DNA from 2 places in the Streptomyces sp. NPDC093598 genome. Region 2 is predicted to be linked to the other one. Evidence: riboswitches for the same ligand, from Rfam matches in the RefSeq annotation. Region 2 holds a riboswitch; the other holds the start of a gene.

Region 1 (6,707 bases), on a different contig from region 2:
CGGAGCCGGCACCGTCGACGATGGTGGTCTCGTCCTTGGTGATGACGACCTTGCGGGCCTTGCCCAGCAGGTCGAGCGTGGCGTTCTCCAGCTTGAGGCCGACCTCCTCGGAGATCACCTCGCCGCCGGTGAGGATGCCGATGTCCTGCAGCATCGCCTTGCGGCGGTCGCCGAAGCCCGGGGCCTTGACGGCGACGGACTTGAAGGTGCCGCGGATCTTGTTGACGACCAGGGTCGACAGGGCCTCGCCCTCGACGTCCTCGGCGATGATCAGCAGCGGCTTGCCCGACTGCATGACCTTCTCCAGGAGCGGGAGCAGGTCCTTGACGTTGGAGATCTTGGAGTTCGCGATCAGGATGTACGGGTCGTCGAGGACGGCCTCCATACGCTCCATGTCGGTGGCGAAGTACGCCGAGATGTAGCCCTTGTCGAAGCGCATACCCTCGGTGAGCTCCAGCTCCAGACCGAAGGTCTGGGACTCCTCGACGGTGATGACGCCTTCCTTGCCGACCTTGTCCATGGCCTCGGCGATGAGCTCGCCGATCTGGGTGTCGGCGGCGGAGATGGAGGCCGTGGAGGCGATCTGCTCCTTGGTCTCGACGTCCTTGGCCTGCTCCAGCAGGGCGGCGGAGACGGCCTCGACGGCACGCTCGATGCCGCGCTTGAGGGCCATCGGGTTGGCGCCGGCGGCTACGTTGCGCAGGCCCTCCTTGACCAGGGCCTGGGCGAGCACGGTCGCGGTGGTCGTACCGTCACCGGCGACGTCGTCCGTCTTCTTGGCGACTTCCTTGACCAGCTCGGCGCCGATCTTCTCGTACGGGTCCTCGAGCTCGATCTCCTTGGCGATGGAGACACCATCGTTGGTGATCGTGGGCGCGCCCCACTTCTTCTCGAGGACGACGTTGCGGCCCTTGGGGCCGAGCGTCACCTTCACGGCGTCCGCGAGCTGGTTCATGCCGCGCTCGAGGCCGCGCCGCGCCTCCTCGTCGAACGCGATGATCTTGGCCATGTGAAGTGGTCCCTCCAGGACTGGGGGTGATTACTTCGGACCGCGCCCGCGCCCGCGACGGACGGCCCCGACCGGCTGGTTCCTTGCCCCATCCGGTCCGTGGGCCTCACCGACCCGGTCCTTACGTTGTCACTCTCACCTTCAGAGTGCTAACGCAATGATTAGCACTCGACCCCCGAGAGTGCAAGGCACGCTCGCGTAGCGAGTGCTCGTTGTGGGGTGGCGGTCGGGTGACGGGCGGGCGCATGCGCCTCCCGGGGACGCGCGAGGCCGTCAGCCGCCCGCGAACGCCGCCGGCCAGGCCCTTCGAACACGCGGAAGGGCCCGCACCCCGGGGGGGTACGGGCCCTTCTGAGAAGACCGGTCGCTTGAGCGTTGGTCGTGGTGCGCGTTCAGGCAGAGACGCGAACCATGTCGGCCTGCGGTCCCTTCTGGCCCTGCGAAATCTCGAACTCGACCCGCTGGCCCTCTTCAAGGGTGCGGTAGCCGTCCATCTGAATCGCGCTGTAGTGGACGAAAACATCCGCACCACCGTCGACCGCGATGAAGCCGTACCCCTTCTCCGCGTTGAACCACTTGACGGTGCCCTGAGCCATGCCTAACTCCCCTATTACTGGCCCTTGCACAGATCCACACTTCGCGGACCCGGGTCAGACCTCACCCCCCACGGTTGGGGGCGTGCGCCGGAACGCGTCGACCGCGGCTGAATGTATCTGTCCAACTGCCGTCTGCAACAGGTCAATCGGACGAGAATTCTGGACGCGCAGGGTCCGGAATGTGGGGAGAGTTCGCCTGAATTCAGGGCAAGTCGGGCTCCACAAAGGGAACAAAAGCCGCGAAAGACGCGCACACTTTGGCTACATCTTGTCGGACTCGCGGCAGGAATTCAGGGTTCCGATCAACGGATCGGGATCGCGTTCCCCAACTGTACCCCGCTCAACCACACAGAATTGCCCCCTCCGCTTCTCTCACGGAGGGGGCAATTCAATAAACTCTCAGTGACCGTCGTTACCCAAGGTAACAATCAAGCCGGTCGACCGGTTCAGCCGCCGGCGACGGCGGGAATGATCGACACGCCGGCACCGTCCGGCGTCGCCGTCTCCAGCCCCTGTTCGAACCGCACGTCGTCGTCGTTGACGTAGACGTTGACGAACCGGCGCAGTTTGCCCTGGTCGTCCAGCACCCGGGCGGCGATCCCGGTGTGGTTCTTCTCCAGATCGGCGATGACCTCGCCGAGATTCGCCCCCTCGGCGGCGACCTCGGCCTGCCCGCCGGTGTAGGTGCGCAGGATGGTGGGGATGCGAACGGTGACGCTCATCGGACATGTCCTCCGGTTCTTTTTGAGCTACGGCTTGGGGCGCGCCCTCAGGCGCGCGGGGCTGTGTCTATGTGCGGCTCCGCCGCGTGGGCGCGACCGGCCCCCACCGGCCCGCGGCGAACGACGACACTCAGACGAGCCCGGCCTCACGGAACGAATCGAGGCTCGGACGGATGGTCGCGGTAAGCCCCGTGCCCGCCACCGCATCCAGCGTCTTCAGACCATCCCCGGTGTTGAGCACGACAGTGGTCTTGGTGGGGTCGAGCACCCCGCTCTCGATCAACTTGCGCGTCACACCCACCGTCACACCACCGGCGGTCTCCGCGAAGATCCCCTCGGTCCGCGCAAGGACCTTGATCGCCTCGACGACCTGCTCGTCGTTCACATCCTCCACCGCACCACCGGTCCGCCGCGCGATGTCCAGCACGTAGGGCCCGTCCGCCGGGTTGCCGATGGCGAGGGACTTGGCGATGGTGTCCGGCTTCTGCGGGCGGACCACGTCGTGCCCGGCCTTGAACGCCGTCGACACCGGCGAGCAGCCCTCGGCCTGCGCGCCGAAGATCTTGTACGGCTTGTCCTCGACCAGACCGAGCTTGATCAGCTCCTGAAGACCCTTGTCGATCTTCGTGAGCTGCGAGCCGGAGGCGATCGGCACGACGATCTGGTCCGGCAGCTGCCAGCCGAGCTGCTCGCAGATCTCGTACGCGAGGGTCTTGGAACCCTCCGCGTAGTACGGCCGCAGGTTGACGTTGACGAAGCCCCAGCCCTCGCCGGCCGGGTCGCCGATCAGCTCGGAGCAGAAGCGGTTCACGTCGTCGTAGTTGCCCTCGATGCCGACGAGCTCACCGCCGTAGACAGCGGCCATGACGACCTTGCCCTGCTCCAGGTCGTGCGGGATGAAGACGCAGGAGCGGAAGCCGGCGCGGGCCGCGGCGGCACCCACCGCACCGGCCAGGTTGCCGGTGGAGGAGCAGGAGAGCGTGGTGAAGCCGAAGGCGCGGGCGGCCTCCAGGGCCTGGGCGACGACCCGGTCCTTGAAGGAGTGCGTCGGGTTGCCGGAGTCGTCCTTGACGAAGAGCTTGCCGGCGTCGACACCCAGCTCGCGCGCGAGGTTGTCGGCCTTGACGAGCTTGGTCCAGCCCGGGTTGATGTTCGGCTTGTCCGCCACGTCGGCCGGGACCGGCAGCAGCGGGGCGTAGCGCCAGATGTTCGCGGGGCCCGCTTCGATCTGCTTGCGGAGTTCCTCGGTGTCGTAGGCCGAGAAGTCGTAGGCGATCTCCAGCGGGCCGAAACACTCCTCGCAGGCGAAGACCGGGCCGAGGGGTACGCGGTGACCGCACTCGCGGCAGCTCAGCGCGGCGGCGGGGCCGAGGTCTACGGTGGAGTCAGTGGTGCTTGCAACAGTCTGCACAGCCATGTGAGGCGAGGCCCTTTCTCCTCATCTTCCTCACGACGCATCTCGCCGTGAGACGGATTTGGCACCTTCCCTAGCCGGGAGCCTCGCGCAGTGGTCGCCAGTGACCTACGAGTACCGACTGGAGGGTTGCCGGGGCTTCATCGGGCCGTTTCCCTCTGCCCCTCTGGATGAGCTGTATGTGGTTGTAGGCGGCGGGTGACCCCGGACATGCGATGGTCATCCGCGTTGTCCAAGACTGTAACCGACGACCAGGACAGTTGAGACAGTCGTCCGAACCGCGAGATGGATCACAGTCCGTCCCGCCTGGAGTACGCAGAGGAGCCGCCACGGTGCTGGAAGAAGTCGAGCGGTGGCTGAGCACCCGTTCCTGGTCAGTGAACGATCGCCCGCTCCACCGGATCCTGGCCGCCAAGCAGCGCACGGGGCAGACGGTCAGTGTCGTGCTGCCCGCGCTCAACGAGGAGGCGACGGTCGGTGACATCGTCGCCGTCATCCGCCACGACCTGATGCGGCAGGTCCCGCTCGTCGACGAGCTGGTCGTCGTCGACTCGGGGTCGACCGACCGTACGTCCGAGGTGGCCGCCGCCGCGGGCGCGCGGGTGGTGCACCGGGACGCGATACTCCCGCGCCTGCCGGCCGTGCCCGGCAAGGGCGAGGTGCTGTGGCGCTCGCTGCTCGTCACCCGCGGGGACGTCGTCTGCTTCGTCGACGCGGACCTCAGGGACTTCTCGTCCGACTTCGTGTCCGGGATCGTGGGCCCACTGCTCACCGAGCCGGACGTGAACCTGGTGAAGGCCATGTACGACCGTCCCCTGGCCGGCGCCACCGGGCAGGGTGGCCGGGTCACCGAGCTGATGGCGCGCCCGCTGCTCAACATGCACTGGCCGCAGCTGGCCGGCTTCGTGCAGCCGCTCGGCGGGGAGTACGCGGCCCGCCGCTCGCTGCTGGAGCGGCTGCCGTTCCCCGTCGGCTACGGCGTGGAGCTGGGCATGCTGGTCGACGCCCTGCACCTGGCGGGCCTGGACGCCCTCGCCCAGGTGGACGTGGGGGTGCGCAAGCACCGGCACCAGGACGGGCAGGCGCTGGGCCGGATGGCCGCCGCGATCTACCGCACGGCCCAGCTGCGGCTGGCCCGCGGGCATCTGGTCCGGCCGTCCCTGACCCAGTTCGAGCGGGGCGAGGACGGCTTCGAGCCGCGGACGTACTCCGTGGACACCGAGGAGCGTCCGCCGATGGTGGAGATCGCCGAGTACCAGGCGCGGAGGGCGGCCTGACCGGGGCCGTTTTCGGCCGGGCACGGCAGATCCGCACGTTTGAGCGTTTCCGGGCCGGGCTAGGTTGAGGCTTATGGCTTCAACGTACGGTGCTGCGCAGGTGCTGGTGGCCTCCAACCGGGGTCCCGTCTCGTACACGGTGGGCGAGGACGGTTCGCTGGCCGCCAAACGGGGCGGCGGCGGGCTGGTCTCCGGGCTCTCCGCGATCGGTTCGGACGCGGACGCGCTGTGGGTGTGCTCGGCGCTGTCCGACGGCGACCGGGAGGCGGTGAGGCGCGGCGTCGGCGAGGACGGCGTGCGGATGCTGGACATCCCGGCCGACGTGCACGCCGACGCGTACAACGGCATCGCCAACTCGGTCCTGTGGTTCGTTCACCACATGCTCTACCAGACGCCTCTGGAGCCGGTCTTCGACGCGGAGTTCCGGCGGCAGTGGGCGTCCTACGAGACGTACAACCGGGCGTTCGCGCAGGCGCTGGCCGAGGAGGCGGCGCAGGGCGCGGCGGTGGTGGTGCAGGACTACCACCTGACGCTGGTGCCGGGCATGCTCCGCGAGCTGCGGCCGGACCTGCGCATCGGGCATTTCTCGCACACGCCGTGGGCGCCGCCGGAGTACTTCCGGATGCTGCCGGACGACGTGGCGGGGCAGGTGCTGCGCGGCATGCTGGGCGCGGACCGGCTGGGCTTCCTCACCGAGCGCTGGGCGGACGCGTTCACCGCGTGCGCCGAGCGGTTCGCGGGCGGGCTCGGCGGCACCCGGGTCGGCGTGCACGGCCTGGGCGCCGACGCCGACTTCCTGCGCGCCCGATCGCACGAGCCGGACGTCGAGGAGCGGATGGCCGCGCTGCGGCAGGAGATCGGTGAGGGCCGCCGCACCATCGTCCGGGTCGACCGCACCGAGCTGTCGAAGAACATCGTGCGCGGCCTGCTGGCGTACCGCCGGCTGCTGGAGGCGCACGCCGAGTGGCGTGAGCGGGTCGTGCACGTCGCCTTCGCCTACCCGTCGCGGCAGGACCTCGCGGTGTACCGGGACTACACGGCCGAGGTGCAGCGGCTGGCGGACGAGATCAACGCCGAGTACGGCACGCCGGGCTGGACGCCGGTCGTGCTGCACGTGAAGGACGACTTCGCCCGCTCCCTGGCCGCGTACCGGCTGGCCGACGTGGCCCTCGTCAACCCCATCCGCGACGGCATGAACCTCGTCGCGAAGGAGGTGCCGGTCGTCTCCGACGCGGGCTGCGCGCTGGTGCTGTCGCGGGAGGCCGGGGCGTACGAGGAGCTCGGCGAGGACGCGATCACGGTGAACCCCTACGACGTGACGGGCACGGCGGCGGCCCTGCACGAGGCGCTGTCGATGCGCCCGGAGGAGCGGACCGAGCGCAGCAAGCGACTGGCAGCGGCGGCGACGGCACTGCCGCCGGCGCAGTGGTTCGTCGACCAGCTCGACGCGCTGAGGGGATGAGCAGCACGATGCCGGCGTCGCAGTCGCTGCCCACTCCCCGCACGAAGGCGGGCCAGGACGGGCTCGCCGCCCTTCTCGCGTGTCCCGGCAAGGCACTGATCGGGCTCGACTTCGACGGGACCCTCGCGCCGATCGTGGCCGACCCGGAGCGGGCCCGGGCCCACCCTCAGGCGCCGGCCGCGCTGGCCGCGCTCGCGCCGAAGGTGGCCGCCGTGGCGGTGATCACC
Region 2 (6,707 bases):
CCGGCGGTCAGGGCACCTCCGACGGGCCCAGCCTGGTGGGCGTGGGCGCCGCGGCCGTCGACTTCCAGGTGGGCACGGGCCGTATGCCGGCCGCCACCTCCCAGGGCCCCCAGGTCCCGGAGAAGAAGAACATCTACTCGCAGGCCGAGATCGACCAGCTCGCGGCGTTCATCGCCTCGCTGGGTGCCGGTCCGTCCGTTCCGACGGAGGAGCAGTACGGCCCCGAGGGTGCCGACATCGCCAAGGGCGGTGAGCTGTTCCGCACCAACTGCGCGCAGTGCCACAACTTCACCGGCAAGGGCGGCGCGCTCACGCACGGCAAGTACGCGCCGACCCTCGAGGGCGTCACCCCGAAGCACATCTACGAGGCCATGCAGACCGGCCCGCAGAACATGCCGTCCTTCCCCGACACCACGCTGTCGGAGAAGAACAAGAAGGACATCATCGCGTACCTCGACGCGGTCAACAGCGAAAAGACCGAGAGCCCCGGCGGCCTCGAACTGGGTGGCCTCGGGCCGGTCAGTGAAGGCCTGTTCGGCTGGATCTTCGGTCTCGGCGGTCTGATCGCCGTCGCCGTGTGGGTCGCCGCCCGGACCGCAAAGGCCAAGAAGTCATGAGTAGCCAAGACATTCCAGAAGAGAACCTGCCTGCCGCGCAGTCCGCAGGCCATGACGAGCACGGGCACGGCGTGGTGAGCGTCGCGGACGACAAGCACCCGTTCGCCGACCCGGGCCTGCCGCCTCACGAGCACCGGGTCCAGGACGTCGACGAGCGGGCCGCCAAGCGGTCCGAGCGCTCGGTCGCCCTGATGTTCACGGTGTCGATGCTGGCGACCGTCGCCTTCATCGCCGCGTTCGTGGCGATCCCGGTGGACAAGTCGGTCTACATCTTCCCGCTCGGTCGCATCAGCGCGCTGAACTTCGCGCTGGGCATGACGCTCGGCATCGCGCTGTTCTGCATCGGAGCGGGCGCCGTCCACTGGGCCCGCACCCTGATGTCGGACGTGGAGATCGCCGACGAGCGGCACCCGATCGAGGCGGAGCCCGAGGTCCGCGAGAAGGTCTTCGCGGACTTCAAGCAGGGCGCCAAGGAGTCCGCGCTCGGCCGCCGCAAGCTGATCCGCAACACCATGCTCGGCGCGCTCACCCTGGTGCCGCTCTCCGGTGTCGTGCTGCTGCGCGACCTCGGCCCGCTGCCCGGCGAGAAGCTCCGCCACACGCTGTGGTCCAAGGGCAAGCTGCTCGTCAACATGAACACGAACGAGCCGCTGCGTCCCTCCGACGTGGCGGTCGGTTCGCTGACCTTCGCCAAGCCCGAGGGCCTGGAGGAGCACGACCACGAGTTCCAGAACGAGATCGCCAAGGCCGCCCTGATGATCGTCCGGATCCAGCCGGAGAACATCAAGGACAAGCGCGAGCTCGAGTGGTCGCACGAGGGCATCGTCGCGTACTCGAAGATCTGCACCCACGTCGGCTGCCCGATCTCCCTGTACGAGCAGCAGACGCACCACGTGCTCTGCCCCTGCCACCAGTCCACCTTCGACCTCTCCGACGGTGCCCGAGTGATCTTCGGTCCCGCTGGTCACGCCCTGCCGCAGCTCCGCATCGGTGTGAACGACGAGGGCTACCTCGAGGCGCTCGGCGACTTCGAAGAGCCCGTCGGCCCTGCTTTCTGGGAGCGCGGATGAGCACTGCACAGACACGCCGCAAGGCGCCCGCGGGTGAGCGGGTCGCCGACTGGGCCGACGGCCGCCTCGGGATCTACTCCCTGGCCAAGGCCAACATGCGCAAGATCTTCCCGGACCACTGGTCCTTCATGCTGGGTGAGATCTGCCTCTACAGCTTCATCATCATCATCCTGACGGGTGTGTACCTGACGCTGTTCTTCCACCCGTCGATGAACGAGGTGGAGTACCACGGCAGTTACGTCCCGCTCCAGGGGCAGCTGATGTCGGAGGCGTTCGCCTCCACGCTGGACATCAGCTTCGACGTCCGCGGCGGTCTGCTCATCCGGCAGATCCACCACTGGGCGGCGATCATCTTCCTCGCCGGCATGTTCGTGCACATGATGCGCGTCTTCTTCACCGGCGCGTTCCGCAAGCCGCGCGAGATCAACTGGCTGTTCGGCTTCCTGCTGTTCGTCCTGGGCATGTTCACCGGTTTCACCGGCTACTCGCTCCCGGACGACCTGCTCTCCGGCACCGGTGTCCGCTTCACCCAGGGCGCGATCCTGTCCGTGCCGATCGTGGGCACGTACATCTCGATGTTCCTGTTCGGCGGGGAGTTCCCGGGCACCGACTTCGTCGCCCGGTTCTACTCGATCCACATCCTGCTGCTGCCGGGCATCATGCTCGGGCTCGTGGTCGGCCACCTGATCCTGGTCTTCTACCACAAGCACACGCAGTTCGCGGGTCCCGGGCGGACCAACAAGAACGTCGTCGGCATGCCGCTGCTGCCGGTCTACATGGCCAAGGCCGGAGGCTTCTTCTTCCTGGTCTTCGGTGTCATCGCGGCCATCGCCGGCATCGCGACCGTCAACCCGATCTGGGTCCTGGGCCCCTACCGTCCCGACCAGGTGTCGACCGGTGCCCAGCCGGACTGGTACATGGGCTTCGCCGAGGGTCTGGTCCGCGCGATGCCGGGCTGGGAGATCAACTTCTGGGGTCACACGCTCGTCCTGGGCGTGTTCATCCCGCTGGTCCTCTTCGGTGTGTTCCTCGCGATCATCGCCCTGTACCCGTTCATCGAGTCGTGGATCACCGGGGACAAGCGCGAGCACCACATCCTGGACCGCCCGCGCAACGCCCCGACGCGCACGGCCTTCGGTGTCGCGTGGGTCACCGGCTACATCATCATGCTGATCGGCGGTGGCAACGACATCGTCGCCACGCACTTCCACCTGTCGATCAACGCGGTCACCTGGTTCGTCCGGATCGGGTTCTTCCTCGGACCGGTCATCGCCTTCATCGTCACCAAGCGCATCTGCCTCGGCCTGCAGCGCCGGGACAAGGAGAAGGTGCTGCACGGCCGCGAGTCGGGCATCATCAAGCGCCTGCCGCACGGTGAGTTCATCGAGGTGCACGAGCCGCTCAGCCAGGAGCAGATGTACACGCTCACGGCGCACGAGCAGTACGAGCCGGCCGAGATCGGCCCGACGGTCGACGAGAACGGTGTCGAGCGCAAGGTGAAGGGCTCCGAGAAGCTGCGCGCCAAGCTCAGCGACGCCTACTACGGCGAGGGTGCCCAGATCCCGAAGCCCACCGTCGAGGAGTACCGGGAGATCACGAGCGGCCACGGCCACCACTGATCGCTGCTTCGCCACGCCACACCGAAGGGCCCCGTCCGATCGTCGGACGGGGCCCTTCGCCGTGCCCGGGGCTGGATAGGGTGGACCTCGTTGAGATTCTCGTCCCGTAGTGCGGGACGCCTGACCCTGGAGCGGCTTATGAGCGCTGTGACCCCCGCTGGAGGCGACACCGCGGCGGGCCGCTCCTGGCCCCTGCTGCTGAACGGCCTGCTGGACGGCAGGCACCTGAGCGCGGACGACACCGCCTGGGCGATGGACCGGATCATGCGCGGCGAGGCGACCGAGGCGCAGATCGCCGGGTTCGTCGTGGCCCTGCGCGCCAAGGGCGAGACGGTCGAGGAGATCAACGGCCTGGTCCGCACGATGTACCAGCACGCCAACGTGATCGAGGTGCCCGGGGCGACGGTCGACATCGTCGGCACGGGCGGTGACGGCGCGAAGACGGTCAACATCTCCACGATGTCCTCGATCGTCGTGGCGGGCACCGGTGCGAAGGTCGTCAAGCACGGCAACCGGGCCGCGTCCTCGGCGTCCGGGGCCTCCGACGTGCTGGAAAAGCTCGGCGTCAACCTGGAACTGCCGCTGCACCGGGTCGCCGAGGTCGCCGAGGAGGCCGGGATCACCTTCTGCTTCGCGGTGAAGTTCCACCCGGCGCTGCGGCACGCGGGCGCGGCCCGGGGCCAGTTGGGCATCCGCACGGTGTTCAACGCCCTCGGCCCGCTCACCAATCCGGCCCGGGTCCGCGCCCAGGCCGTCGGTGTGGCGGACCCCCGCATGGCACCGATCGTCGCGGGCGTCTTCGCCGAGCGCGGCAACTCGTCCCTGGTCTTCCGGGGCGACGACGGCCTCGACGAGCTCACGACCACGGCCACCTCCCGGGTGTGGATCGTCCGGGGCGGCCAGGTGACCGAAGAGGCCTTCGACCCGCGTGACGTGGGCCTCGAACTGGTCCCGGTGGAAGCGTTGCGCGGCGCGGACGCCTCCTACAACGCCGAGGTCGCCCGCCGTCTGCTGGAGGGTGAGACCGGTCCGGTTCGCGAGGCGGTCCTGCTGAACTCGGCCGCGGCGCTGGTGGCCCTTCAGCCGACCGCCGCCCCGCTGGCCGAGCAGATCCGCGCCGGGATGGTGAAGGCGGCCGAGTCGATCGACTCGGGGGCGGCGAAGCGGACGCTGGAGCGTTGGGTGGCCGCGAGCAACACGTAGCGGATTCCCGTACGGCGTCCCGCGATCCGGACTCGGGTTGCGGGGCGCCGGTCTTTTCGCGTACGTTCCTGATCAGGTCATGAGTGACAGTCATGAGGCCCCGGCCGACTGTCCGGCAACCCTCCGTCCGTGGCGGGGTGCCCCGGGTGAAGACCAGGCCGCAGGCAGCGAGGTCTGCGGCAAGCGCGTGACGAGGAGTCTCTCGTGAACCAGCGAATGCGATAGGGCCGCAGAGCCCCGCCTCCGCATCCCCCTCTTTCCTTCACCCCCGCTTGTAGCCCCACGGGTTGTAGCCCCACGGGCTCGCGGGCGGATTCCACCTGCCTTCACGGGAGTTCACCCATGTCCGTCTCCACCGTTGCCGTCGACCCGTCCGTTTGCGCCCCGCTGCCCGTTCTGGGACGTGATGTCACCGTTCCGCTCGTGACCGGTGGCGAGGTCACCTACGCCGCGCTCGACTACGCCGCCAGCGCCCCGGCGCTCCAGCGGGTCTGGGACGACGTCGCCGCCTACGCGCCGTACTACGGCAGTGTCCACCGCGGCGCCGGGTACCTGTCCCAGCTCTCCACCGACCTGTTCGAGAACGCCCGCCGGACCGTCGCCGAGTTCCTCGACTGCCGCGACGGCGACCAGGTGGTCTTCACCCGCTCCACCACCGACTCCCTCAACCTCCTCGCCGCCGCCCTCCCGGACGACTGCCAGGTCTTCGTCTTCGAGACCGAGCACCACGCCTCCCTGCTGCCGTGGCGCAACGCCCGCGTCACCTGCCTCGACGCCCCGCGCAGCCCCCGCGAGGCCGTCGAGACCCTGGAGCGCGCCCTGGCCGGCCGGGACCCCGACGGACCGGCCCTGGTCTGCGTCACCGGCGCCTCGAACGTCACCGGTGAGCTGTGGCCCGTACGGGAACTCGCGGCGGCCGCGCACGCCCACGGCGCGCGGATCGTGCTGGACGCCGCCCAGCTGGCACCGCACCACCCGGTGTCCGTCGCCGACCTCGACGTCGACTGGGTCGCCTTCTCCGGGCACAAGCTGTACGCGCCCTTCGGCTCGGGCGTCCTGGCCGGGCGGGCCGACTGGCTGCGCGCGGCCGAGCCCTACCTCGCGGGCGGCGGCGCCAGCCGCAAGGTCAGCCGGCGGGAGGACGGGGGAGTGGACGTGGAGTGGCACGACAGCGCCGCCCGCCACGAGGCCGGGTCGCCCAACGTCATCGGCGCCTACGCCGTCGCCTCGGCCTGCAAGGCGCTGACCGAGGCCGGCTTCGACACCCTCGTCGCCCGTGAGCAGTACCTGGTCCGCGCGGTGCGGGAGGGCCTCGCCGACGTTCCCCAGGTGCGGTTCCTGTCCCTCTTCGGGGACGACGCGCCGCGGGTCGGGGTGCTCTCCTTCGTCGTCGAGGGCTGGAACAGCTCCCACTTCGCCGCCGCCCTGTCCGCCGAGTACGGCATCGGCGTGCGGGACGGGCTGTTCTGCGCCCACCCGCTGGTGCGCACGCTGCTCGGCAGCGACCCGCAGTCCCAGGGGGAGTGCGGGTCGCCGGAGGCAGCGCCCGGGGAGAAGTCGCTCAACGCCATCCGGGTCAGCTTCGGCGCGGGCACGCCGGACGAGCACGTGGAGCGGTTCGTGCGGGCGGTGAAGGAACTCGTGACGGACGGGGCGAAGTGGAACTACCGCACGGAGGACGGACGCTGCGTGCCGGACACGTCGGCCTGAGTCCCTGACGGCGTCACCTCCTGCGGCAGCACGAGTGGGATCCGAGTGCCCAGGACGATCATCCGCAGGGCGCGTTCCGTGGCGTCCGTGAGCAGCTCGCTCGCCCGGATCATGGCCTCGGCCAGCTCCATGGGGGCGGGCAGGATGCCGTGGCAGGCGTCCACGCCCGGCACTTCGGCAGCGCCCTCGCCGAGCGTGCCCGCGAGGGCCAGGACGGGACGGCCGTAGAGCTTGGCCCGGCGGGCCACCTCGGCGGGGATTTTGCCGCGCGGCGTCTGGTGGTCCAAGGCGCCCTCGGCGGTGACGACCAGGTCGGCACGGGCCAGCCGGGCGTCCAGGTCGAGGTGGTCCAGCAGCACGTCGAAGCGGGGCAGGAGCCTGGCGCCCAGAGCGGCCAGGCCCGCTCCCAGGCCGCCGGAGGCTCCCGTGCCGGGCCCCGAGCGCAGGTCGCTGTCCGGCACGGCGGCGTCACGGGTGAGGACGAACGC

What was found. Region 2 has a riboswitch for S-adenosylmethionine ahead of ACIRDU_RS02090 (aminotransferase class V-fold PLP-dependent enzyme). Riboswitches for the same ligand answer to the same signal wherever they lie in the genome.
Region 1: another riboswitch for S-adenosylmethionine. It lies ahead of thrC (threonine synthase); the one in region 2 lies ahead of ACIRDU_RS02090 (aminotransferase class V-fold PLP-dependent enzyme).

What each region holds. Positions count from the first base shown of each region.
Region 1 covers NZ_JBIWIV010000020.1:9,848-16,554, reverse strand. The annotation lists gene groL (chaperonin GroEL) at 1-1,009, opposite strand, end outside; gene ACIRDU_RS35005 (cold-shock protein) at 1,402-1,605, opposite strand; gene ACIRDU_RS35000 (MoaD/ThiS family protein) at 2,052-2,327, opposite strand; gene thrC (threonine synthase) at 2,458-3,744, opposite strand; SAM riboswitch class I at 3,763-3,918, opposite strand; gene ACIRDU_RS34990 (glucosyl-3-phosphoglycerate synthase) at 4,074-5,018, shown strand; gene ACIRDU_RS34985 (trehalose-6-phosphate synthase) at 5,092-6,480, shown strand; gene otsB (trehalose-phosphatase) at 6,489-6,707, shown strand, end outside.
Region 2 covers NZ_JBIWIV010000001.1:449,088-455,794, reverse strand. The annotation lists gene ACIRDU_RS02110 (c-type cytochrome) at 1-617, shown strand, start outside; gene ACIRDU_RS02105 (Rieske 2Fe-2S domain-containing protein) at 614-1,687, shown strand; gene ACIRDU_RS02100 (cytochrome bc complex cytochrome b subunit) at 1,684-3,306, shown strand; gene trpD (anthranilate phosphoribosyltransferase) at 3,445-4,509, shown strand; SAM riboswitch class IV at 4,585-4,701, shown strand; gene ACIRDU_RS02090 (aminotransferase class V-fold PLP-dependent enzyme) at 4,852-6,219, shown strand; gene ACIRDU_RS02085 (glycerate kinase) at 6,174-6,707, opposite strand, start outside.